2 regions of the Clostridium saccharoperbutylacetonicum N1-4(HMT) genome follow, and region 1 is predicted to be linked to the other one. Evidence: a T-box and tRNA genes for the amino acid it is inferred to sense, from the RefSeq annotation. Region 1 holds a T-box; the other holds one or more tRNA genes.

What was found. The T-box of region 1 lies ahead of pheS (phenylalanine--tRNA ligase subunit alpha). A T-box ahead of a tRNA ligase gene usually reads a tRNA of that ligase, here a tRNA-Phe.
Region 2: it encodes a tRNA-Phe, which carries the amino acid that the T-box ahead of pheS (phenylalanine--tRNA ligase subunit alpha) is inferred to sense. The anticodon was not compared.

What each region holds. Positions count from the first base shown of each region.
Region 1 covers NC_020291.1:2,871,543-2,877,340, forward strand. Annotated here, with positions in the region: gene rplT (50S ribosomal protein L20) at 1-137, shown strand, start outside; gene CSPA_RS12785 (TrmH family RNA methyltransferase) at 378-1,163, shown strand; T-box leader at 1,247-1,471, shown strand; gene pheS (phenylalanine--tRNA ligase subunit alpha) at 1,551-2,570, shown strand; gene pheT (phenylalanine--tRNA ligase subunit beta) at 2,782-5,160, shown strand; gene mraZ (division/cell wall cluster transcriptional repressor MraZ) at 5,383-5,798, shown strand, end outside.
Region 2 covers NC_020291.1:152,562-158,359, forward strand. Annotated here, with positions in the region: rRNA gene CSPA_RS00710 (23S ribosomal RNA) at 1-1,414, shown strand, start outside; rRNA gene rrf (5S ribosomal RNA) at 1,498-1,614, shown strand; tRNA gene CSPA_RS00720 (tRNA-Phe) at 1,620-1,695, shown strand; tRNA gene CSPA_RS00725 (tRNA-Cys) at 1,700-1,774, shown strand; gene CSPA_RS00730 (zinc-binding metallopeptidase family protein) at 1,908-3,071, opposite strand; gene CSPA_RS00735 (sigma factor G inhibitor Gin) at 3,333-3,515, shown strand; gene tmk (dTMP kinase) at 3,562-4,203, shown strand; gene CSPA_RS00745 (cyclic-di-AMP receptor) at 4,279-4,611, shown strand; gene CSPA_RS00750 (DNA polymerase III subunit delta') at 4,630-5,562, shown strand; gene CSPA_RS00755 (PSP1 domain-containing protein) at 5,566-5,798, shown strand, end outside.

The DNA of each region.
Region 1 (5,798 bases):
CATATTCTAAATTTATGAACGGAATCAAATTAGCTGGAATCGACATCAACAGAAAGATGTTATCTGAAATAGCTATAAACGATCCAAAAGCATTTGCTGAATTAGTGGAAGTTGCTAAAAAACAATTAAATGCTTAATACATAAAATGCGGTTTAGACCGCATTTTATTTTTATATACAAATATAAATAAGAGTTAGAATGATTAGAGGAAACTCGACTCGCATTTGTTCACTAAGCACACGATTCACGCCAAATCATAGATTTGGATTCACTGCTTATGTCAAATTAGAGTTACAAATTGGCAAGAAGTAAGTGCTAAGACTTACTGTTATTCTTGCATAAATTAAAATATTCTTGTGATTTTGAGGTGTAGCGCTTTGATATTTATTGAAAGTAAAGAAAATAGTTTGTTTAAAAATACAAAGAAGCTTAAAGAAAGAAAAAACAGAAATAAAACCAGCAAGTACATAATTGAAGGTTTTAGATTGGTTCAAGAAGCATTTAAAGCAAAAGTTCATGTAGATTATTTAATTGTAGCAGAAGATGCAGTAAATAAAATTGATGAATTTTTAGGCGAATATATTAATGAAGAGATTAAAATTTATAAAATAGCAGCAAATTTGTTTAAAGAGCTTATTTCGACAGAAAATCCTCAAGGAATACTTGCAGTTATAAATATGAATGCTAGAATACTAAATTCTGATGGGGATTTTTATTTACTTTGTGATAAGCTGCAGGATCCAGGAAATCTTGGGACTATAATAAGAACAGCTCATGCGGCAGGAGTGCAGGGTATTATACTGACAAAAGGAACCGTGGACATATATAATGAAAAAACAATTAGATCTACAATGGGATCTATATTTTATATTCCTATTCATTATGATGATGAGAATTTCTCTTTGGCTAACGAATTAAAGGAAAAAGGGTTTAATTTAGTAGTTACATCTTTAGATACAGATAAAAACTTTTTTCAAGCGGATTTAAGAGGAAAGGTTCTTTTAACTGTTGGAAATGAAGGGAATGGAGTTAGTTCAGAAGTTCTGGATATGGCTGATACTAAAGTTAAGATACCAATGCCAGGCAATGCTGAATCTTTAAATGTGGCAATAGCTGCCTCTGTTATTATGTATGAAAAAGTAAGACAAAATCAACCTAAATAAAATAATGAATTTATGCATAAATTTTGAAAAATATATTGATATTTTATAAATTTATTTGTATAATGAATTGTATTAATTGGATATTTAAAACTGTGAATGAGAAAGTAAATATTAGAAAAGTTTTAAGGGAGAGAGGGTCATGGACTGTAAGCCTTCTTAAATAATATAATATTGAAGTTCGCTCAGGAGTTCTAGCTGTGAAAATTGCAGTAGTAGCTAGCGGCAAAAAAGGTCGTTAATTAAATTAAGTTGGGTACTTGTATTTTGAGTTCCAATTAGGGTGGTAACGCGGATATTTCGTCCCTTTTTTAGGGGGACGATTTTTTTATGCAAAAAAGCCTGTGAAATTAATATTTGAAATTTGCAGCATTGAAAGGAGAAACGATTATGAAAGAAAAACTTAAAGAATTACAAGAACTTGCATTAAATCAAATTGAAGCTGTTAAAAACAGCAGTGAATTAGAAGAAATTAGAGTAAAGTTCTTAGGAAAAAAAGGAGAACTTACTACAATATTAAGAGGTATGGGGAGTGTTTCTCCAGAAGAAAGACCAATGGTAGGGAAATTGGTTAACGAAGCTAAAGCAGCTGTTGAGGAGAAATTAGAAAGTGTATTATCTGATATAAAAAGTAAAGAAAAAGCAGAAAAACTTGCAGGTGAAAACATAGATATTTCACTTCCAGGAAGAAAGAAAGTTATAGGAAAAAGACATCCTTTAGATTTAACCTTACAAAGCATGGAAGAAATCTTTGTTTCAATGGGTTTCACAATTGAGGATGGGCCAGAAGTTGAATATGATCATTATAACTTTGAAGCTTTAAATATTCCTAAGAATCATCCAGCAAGAAGTGAACAAGATACGTTATATATTAATGATAATATAGTCCTTAGAACACAAACTTCACCAGTTCAAATTAGAACTATGGAAAATCAAAAGCCTCCAATAAAAATGATATCACCAGGTAAAGTATATAGATCAGATTCTGTAGATGCTACTCATTCACCTATATTTTATCAAATGGAAGGTTTAGTTATAGATAAAGGTGTAACTTTTGCTGATTTAAAAGGAACTTTAGAATTATTCGCTAAAAAGATGTTTGGTGATAAAGTTCAAACTAAATTCAGACCGCACCACTTCCCATTCACAGAACCATCAGCAGAAATGGATGCAACATGCTTCGTTTGTGGTGGTGAAGGATGTAGAGTATGTAAAGGTAGTGGTTGGATAGAACTTTTAGGCTGTGGAATGGTTCATCCAAATGTACTAAGAAATTGTGGACTTGATCCAGAAGTATATAGTGGATTTGCTTTTGGCTTTGGAGTAGATAGAATGGTAATGTTAAAGTATGGAATAGATGATATAAGATTACTATATGAAAGTGATATGAGATTCTTAAACCAATTCTAAGAAATTATTTGAAATTAATACTATTATGATGTGTTTGAAAAAATAATTGGTCAAAATTTAAAGATCTTCAAAGGAAATAAACATTAATTAAACATTGAAAATTCATAATAAAGTACTGACCATTGATAATTGAACATTGTAATACTGGGTGTGGATATTTTGAGAAAAATTCAATAATCCATATACCCAATAATCAAGAGGAGGAGACAAAATGAAAGTACCATATAATTGGCTTAAAGATTATGTTGATATAAATGTTAGTCCTAAGGAATTAGGAGATAAATTAACTTTAACTGGATCACAACTAGAGGAACTTATTGTTCAAGGGGATGTAATTCAAAATGTAGTTACTGGAAAAATCACTAAAATTGAAAAACATCCTGATGCAGATAAATTAAGTATATGTCAAGTTGATATAGTCAGTGAAGAAATTCAAATAGTTACAGCAGCTACAAATATGAAGGAGCAAGATGTTGTGCCAGTTGCTCTTCACGGATCAACCCTTGCTGATGGAACCAAGATAAAGAAAGGTAAACTTAGAGGAGTAGCGTCTAATGGTATGTTTTGTTCAGAAGAAGAATTAGGAACAGCAGGAGATAAACCAGTACATGGTTTAATGATTTTACCTACAGATACTAAGCTTGGAGTGGATATTAAAGAAATTTTAGGCCTAAATAAAGCTATCTTAGATTTTGAAATTACTTCAAATAGACCTGATTGCTTAAGCATGGTTGGAATGGCAAGGGAAACGGCTGCAGCTCTTAGAACAACTTATAAAATGCCAAGTTTAGAATATGAAGTTAAGAATTCAAAAAATATAAATGAAGAATTGAATGTTGAAGTTAAAGATTCTCTTTGCAACAGATATATGGCAAGAGCAATTAAAAATGTTAAAGTAGAGCCTTCCCCAGGCTGGATGCAGGAAAGGCTTCTTGAAGCAGGTGTAAGACCAATAAACAACATAGTTGATATAACAAACTTTGTTATGCTTGAGATTGGTGAACCAATGCATGCTTTTGATAGAAGAGAGATTACTACTAATAAAATAGTTATAGAAAGAGCAAAAGCAGGTGAAAAATTCACTACTTTAGATGAAGTAGAAAGACAGCTAGATGATTCTATGCTTTGTATTAAAGATGGTGATAATACTATAGGTCTTGCTGGAATAATGGGTGGATTAAACTCAGAAATAAAAGAAGATACAATTGAAGTTGTTTTTGAATGTGCAAACTTTGATGGAACTAACATAAGAGTAAATTCGAAGAAATTAAATTTAAGAACAGAAGCTTCAGGAAGATTTGAAAAGGATATTGATCCAAACTTAGCAGAAGTTGCATTAAACAGAGCCTGCAGTTTAATTTGTGAATTAAATGCTGGTGAAGTTATGGAAGGAACAATTGATGTTTACAATAACAAAAAAGAAGTGTCAACAGTAACAGTTGATTCAAATTGGGTAAACAGCTTCCTTGGAACAGAACTTTCTAAAGAAGAAATGAAGAGATATTTGGACAGCGTTGATTTATTTACAGAAATTAATGGTGATAATTTAGTCGTAAAAGCACCAACCTTTAGAGTTGATATTGCAATTAGAGAAGATATAGCTGAAGAAATAGCAAGAATCTATGGATATGAAAAAATTCCTACAACAATTTTCAAGGTTTCTACAGAAAGAGAACCTAGATATAGAAAGGGCTTGCTAGATAACAGAGTAGTAATGCTTGCTACAGGAAGTGGATTAAATCAATCTATCAGTTACTCATTTGTATCTCCAAAGGTGTTTGATAAAATCAATTTACCAGAAGATAGCGTGCTTAGAAATGTAGTCAAAATAAAGAATCCATTAGGAGAGGATTATAGTGTAATGAGAACCTCAACACTTCCTTCAATGATGGAATCCCTAGGAAGAAATTACTCAAGAAATAATCCTTATGTTAGATTATTTGAAATGGGTAAAGTATATATTCCAAATGAAGAGGAAACTAAACTCCCTACTGAAAAAAATATATTAACTATAGGTATGTATGGAGAATGTGATTATTTAGATCTTAAGGGTGTTGTAGAAAATATAACTGATGGCCTTGGAATTAAAAATGTTAAATATGAAAGAGAAAGTGAAAATGTAAGTTACCATCCAGGAAAGACAGCAAAGATTGTTATTGGAAGAACAAATGCTGGAACTATTGGAGAAGTACATTTAGATGTATCAGAAAATTATGGTATTGATGTGCCATGTTATGTAGCTGAATTAGATTTAGATGTTTTATATGAAAGTGCAGACATGGATAAAAAATACAAAGCACTTCCAAAGTTCCCTGCAGTAACAAGAGATATTGCATTACTTGTTGATGACAGTCTTTTGGTTCAAGAAATTGATGATACAATAAAAAGAGCTGGTGGAAACTTAGTTGAAAAAGTAGAATTGTTTGATATATATAAAGGAAAGCAAATTCCAGAAGGCAAGAAGAGTATTGCTTATGCAATTTGGTATAGAGATGAAAATAAAACTTTAACCGATAAAGATGTTAATAAGGTACATGAGAAAATATTGAAATCTTTAGAATATAAACTTGGAGCTACATTAAGAGATTAATAATTTTTAGCTTAAATCAGGTGAATATTTGTTTTTTAACAAATATTCACCTGATTTTTTTGAGCATTTTTAAGAAAAATTTCTAAAAATAAAAAAAATATAAGCTTAAAAGAAGGAAAAATCACATTTATATAGAATAAATATACATAAAGTGGTTGAAAGTGGAGCGAAGTGGGTTAAAATAGAGTATAGAATTAATTTTTTAAGTGGGAGCTGAGAATGATGTTTATAGGAGAGTATCAACATGCGTTAGATCCTAAAAATAGAATAATTGTTCCGGCCAAGCTTAGAGAGGGCCTTGGAAATAGATTTGTTATTACCAAAGGTCTTGATGGATGTTTGTATGCATATCCACTTCAAGAATGGGAAATATTAGAAAACAAGCTAAAAACTTTGCCTTTAACAAACAAGGATGCAAGGTCTTTTGTAAGGTTCTTCTTTTCTGGGGCTTGTGAGGTTGAGTTAGATAAGCAAGGAAGAGGGCTAATTCCACAAAATTTAAAGGAATATGCAGGAATAGAAAAGGACATAGTAAGTATTGGGGTATTATCTAGGGTAGAAATATGGAGTAAAGAAAAGTGGAGCGATTATAATGAGTCAAATATTGATTTTGACTCAATAGCAGAAAAAATGAATGA
Region 2 (5,798 bases), 2.7 Mb from region 1:
GATGCTAGTCTAAGCGTTTAGGGAGTTGGGATTGGCAAATCCGTTCCAACAATTCTGAGGCGTGATGGGGAAGGTTCTACGGAACCGAAGTATCTGATTCCATGCTTCCAAGAAAAGCATCTAGAGAGAGAAGTAGTGCCCGTACCGCAAACCGACACAGGTAGATGAGGAGAGAATCCTAAGGCCGACGGAAGAATTGCAGTTAAGGAACTAGGCAAATTGACCCCGTAACTTCGGGAGAAGGGGTGCCTGCGAAAGCAGGTCGCAGAGAATAGGCACAAGCAACTGTTTAACAAAAACACAGGTCTCTGCTAAAGCGAAAGCTGATGTATAGGGGCTGACGCCTGCCCGGTGCTGGAAGGTTAAGGGGAATACTTAGCAGTAATGCGAAGGTATGAACTTAAGCCCCAGTAAACGGCGGCCGTAACTATAACGGTCCTAAGGTAGCGAAATTCCTTGTCAGGTAAGTTCTGACCCGCACGAATGGCGTAATGACTTGTGCACTGTCTCAACTGCAAATCCGGCGAAGTTGTAGTGCGAGTGAAGATGCTCGCTACCCGCGATTGGACGGAAAGACCCCGTAGAGCTTTACTGTAGCTTAGCATTGAATTTCGGTATTGTCTGTACAGGATAGGTGGGAGACTGGGAAACTAGGGCGTCAGCTTTAGTGGAGTCGTTGTTGGGATACCACCCTGATAGTATTGAAGTTCTAACTGGATGCCATGAAACTGGTGACAGGACATTGTTAGGTGGGCAGTTTGACTGGGGCGGTCGCCTCCTAAAATGTAACGGAGGCGCCCAAAGGTTCCCTCAGAACGGTCGGAAATCGTTCGAAGAGTGCAAAGGCAGAAGGGAGCCTGACTGCGACACCTACAAGTGGAGCAGGGACGAAAGTCGGGCTTAGTGATCCGGTGGTACCTCGTGGGAGGGCCATCGCTCAACGGATAAAAGCTACCTCGGGGATAACAGGCTGATCTCCCCCAAGAGTTCACATCGACGGGGAGGTTTGGCACCTCGATGTCGGCTCGTCGCATCCTGGGGCTGAAGTAGGTCCCAAGGGTTGGGCTGTTCGCCCATTAAAGCGGCACGCGAGCTGGGTTCAGAACGTCGTGAGACAGTTCGGTCCCTATCCGTCGCGGGCGTAGGAAATTTGAGAGGAGCTGTCCTTAGTACGAGAGGACCGGGATGGACTGACCTATGGTGTACCAGTTGTTTCGCCAGAAGCATAGCTGGGTAGCTAAGTCGGGAAGGGATAAACGCTGAAAGCATCTAAGTGTGAAGCCCCCCTCAAGATGAGATTTCCCATAGCATAAGCTAGTAAGACCCCTTGAAGACTACAAGGTTGATAGGTCAGAGGTGTAAGTATGGTAACATATTTAGCTGACTGATACTAATAGGTCGAGGGCTTGACCAATAAGTTAAGTTGTAAAAAATACATTAATAATTATATGCAATTTTGAAAGAACATATCTTTCAAAAAACTGTTAACTGAATAAATCTCGTGATGATGGCATAGAGGTGACACTCCTTCCCATTCCGAACAGGAAAGTTAAGGTCTATAACGCTGATGGTACTGCATGGGAGACTGTGTGGGAGAGTAGGAAGTTGCGAGGTAAGATGGCTCGATAGCTCAGTCGGTAGAGCAGAGGACTGAAAATCCTCGTGTCACTGGTTCGATTCCAGTTCGAGCCACCATAATGGCGCTATAGCCAAGTGGTAAGGCAGAGGTCTGCAAAACCTTTATTCCCCAGTTCAAATCTGGGTGGCGCCTCCAAATTGTAAAAATAGCTTATATACTAACTTAAAAGAGTAGTATATAAGTTATTTTTTTGTTTCTGAAATAATAAATAGGACTCATAGTTAAAGCCATATGAATTTTACTTTCATATGGCTTTCTGCAAAATAAATTATATAGTATGTACTGTATTGAAAAATTCAGTTTTAACTTCTTTGAGTAATGATTCATTTTCTATTAAATCTATAGCAGTTAGTACAAGAGAAGTAGCAACAATATCACATTGTTTTAAAGCAAAAGTAGAAATAGTAGCTTTAGCAAACTCAATACTACCATATTTAATGGTCGTATCATTTATTATGGAGATATATGGATGTATGCAAGGAACTTTATGGCTTACATCACCAATGCTCAGTCCAGCATAAATATCTCGTGGTGGGTTTATGTTTATTATTCCACTTTCTTTTAAGTTATGACTAAATAATCGGTTTAATGTGCGATTTGTTACGAGTTCTTTATTAGGATACTCGTATAAGAAGAATTTGTTAGGAATATTCATAAGTTTAGTTACTATTCTGGCTATTTCTATTATCTTATTATGTGCATAGTTGGCTGTTGCTGTATTAGATGCTCTAATACATAATTTAATTTCAGTTTCCGATGGCAATAGTAAAGTTGTATATCCATTGTTTGAGATGACTGTATTTATATCTAAATTATCAGGAAATTCTTTTTTTATAGAGTTTAAAATATTAATAGTTAAAAGAGCAGCATCTAAAGATGTATATGAATCTTTATTTAGAAATGTCAATTTATTTTTACTCAGAAATTTCAGTCCTAATGGAATAATGGCCGATGAAGAGCCACTTTCACAGGTAGAAGTATCAGGATGTACTAACATTACAACATCTATATCATCAAATACACCTTGTTTAACCATAATTCCTTTAGTTCCACCAAGGTATTCGCCAGGACATCCAATTAAAATTACAGAACCTCCAATATCATTAATGATATTTCCTAAAGCTAAAGTAGCTGCAACAGACATCGCTGTAACCATATTATGTCCAGTAATATGACCTTCATTTTCTATTGAATCATATTCGCAGAGGTAACATATTTTGGGATGTCCTTTTCCTTTTTTTGCAATAAAAGCATTTTTTATATTTAAGAAATTTTTTTCTATTTGAAAATTATATTTATCTAACAAATCGCAAATATAGTTAGAAGCTTTTACTTCATTGTAACTACTTTCTGGGTGCTTATATAAGTAGCTGCACAAGTTTCTAATATCTTCATTGCATGTAGAGAGAAAAGAAATAATCTTTTGTTTCATAAACTTAAATTTTTTTACTTAACACAAACAAAATAAAACTAATAGACTATATGTAATATATAGATTTAACTATGTTTGTAGTAAAATCTCCTTTCATAATATTATTTTATTGATAGAGTGAAATATTATTTTTATTAATTATTAGTATTACCAAAAAGTAAAAAAATATTTGTTTAGATATTTTTAGTAGATATGTTTGTATTAAAGGCGTTTAATTTGTTAATAATTTTATAATATCAATGAAATTAGGAGGATAGAGTTATGAAAATTTTAAATAACTTATGTTTTATGTGTGGAGAAAGCACTAGTGATGGTATAATATTAAATGGAGAAAAGATTTGTAAGGCTTGTGAGGATAAAATTGTGAATATAACGCCGAAAAATTTGAATTATGATACTTATAAAGATCAAATTAAAATAATTTTGTTTAATCAACAAGTTTAAATCAAACTATTCTCAGATCAATATTCTTGAGAATGAGGTATTTGTTATGAAAAAAGGTTTATTTATAGTTTTTGAAGGGGGAGAAGGCTCTGGAAAAACAACAGCAATAGAAGAAGTATATAAATGGCTTATTGAGGAAGGAATAAAGTGCATACAAACAAGAGAACCTGGTGGCATTAAAATATCTGAACAAATAAGACAAGTTATATTAAACAAAGAAAATGTGATGATGGAAGCTCGAACAGAAGCATTACTATATGCCGCTGCAAGAAGACAGCATCTTGTAGAAAAAGTAATACCTGCCTTAGAAAAAGGAGTAATAGTACTTTGTGATAGATTCATAGATTCTTCATTAGCGTATCAAGGTTATGCAAGAAACTTAGGAATTGAAGAAGTCATGAGCATAAATAAATTCGCTATTGGAGAATATATGCCTGATATATCTATATTATTTGATCTTGATCCTAAAATTGGATTGGAAAGAATAAGCAATAATAATTCCAGAGAAATTAATAGATTGGATTTAGAAGAATTAGATTTTCATCAGAAGGTTAGAGATGGGTATAATATTGTTTATGAAAGAAATAAGGATAGAATCATAAAAATTGATGCAGAGCAATCAAAAGAAAATGTTATTAAGCAAATAAAATCTATATTAGATTCAAAAATAAAGTCATTGATTAACTAAATAATAAAAATGGTCATATTTGTGGTAAAATAATAATAAAAATAATAAATTATTATTTGAGGGTGGGGAATTATAATGAAGTTAGTAATTGCAATTGTTCAAGATGAAGATTCAATAGATGTTACAGAAGCATTAACAGAAGAAGATTATAGAGTTACAAAATTAGCAACAACAGGAGGATTTTTAAAATCAGGGAATACTACTTTAATGGTGGGAATAGAAGAAGAAAAAGTTCAAGCTGTTATTGATATTATTAAGAATATATGTAAAAAAAGAAAAGAAACAATAGTTACATCAAGTGCATTTGGAGGGAATGAAGGTGGGTATACACAGCAATATCCTATACAAGTTGATGTAGGTGGTGCAACTATATTTGTAATTGATGTAGATCAATTTGTTAAAATATAATTCCAAGGAGAGAGTGCATTGAGAAAAATAATAGGTCATAAAAATATTATAAACAATATAAATAGTAGGCAATTGAATGATTCGTTTTCTCATGCAAATTTGATAGTTGGAGATGATGGAATTGGAAAGAGTATAATAGCAAAATATCTTTCTAATGCTATTATAGAAGAGAAGAATAATGCAGAGAGTGTTGATATTGTAAGGTACTATCCTTCTTCAAGTTCTTTTGGAGTTGATGATGTAAGAAATATAATACTTGAGGTCAATAAAAAACCATATGAAGGAGATAAAAAAGTACTAATATTATATAAGTGTGATAAATTAACAATTCAAGCTCAAAATGCTTTACTTAAGACTATTGAAGAGCCACCTAGTGGCGTGTACTTAATATTATTAAGTGATTCTTTAGAAATAATATTAGACACTATAAAATCTCGTTGTCAAATATATAAGTTAACGCCATTGAAAAAAACAGAAATATCAAACTATATTGAGGATAATTATGCTAACTTAGATTCTGATATTAAAAAGTCTGCATTAGCTTATAGTGCAGGAATACCTGGGAATGTAGATAAGCTTATAAACGATGAAAAATTAAAAAAGCTAAGAGAAATATGCATTGAGATATTTGAAGACATTTTGAGTAGAGATCAAGGATATACATTAAAATATGGAGAATTATTAAAGAATGCTAAGGATGATAAGTTTGAATTATTAAATATACTTCTGTCATATTTGAGAGATATTATGCTTTTTAAAGAACTAAATAATGATGAACTTATTGTTAATTTTGATAAAGTAGATAAAATAAAGGATATATCGAGGAGAATATCTTATAAAAAGTTAAATAATATGTTAGAATACATAACAGAAGCTAGAATAAATTTTAATAGTAACACAAACTATTCAATGACCATAAGTGTTTTGCTTATGGGATTTGCGGAGGTATAATTGATGATAAAAGTTATAGGAGTAAGGTTTAAAAAGGCAGGAAAAATCTATTATTTTAGTCCATCAGAACTCAAGATTAATAAAGGTGACTATGTGATAGTAGAAACAGCTAGAGGAATAGAATTTGGCGAATGTGTTATAGGAATTAAAGATATAAACGAAGAAGATATAGTATCACCATTAAAGAATGTTATAAGAATTGCGGATGAAAATGATATAAAAAAACATAGAGAAAA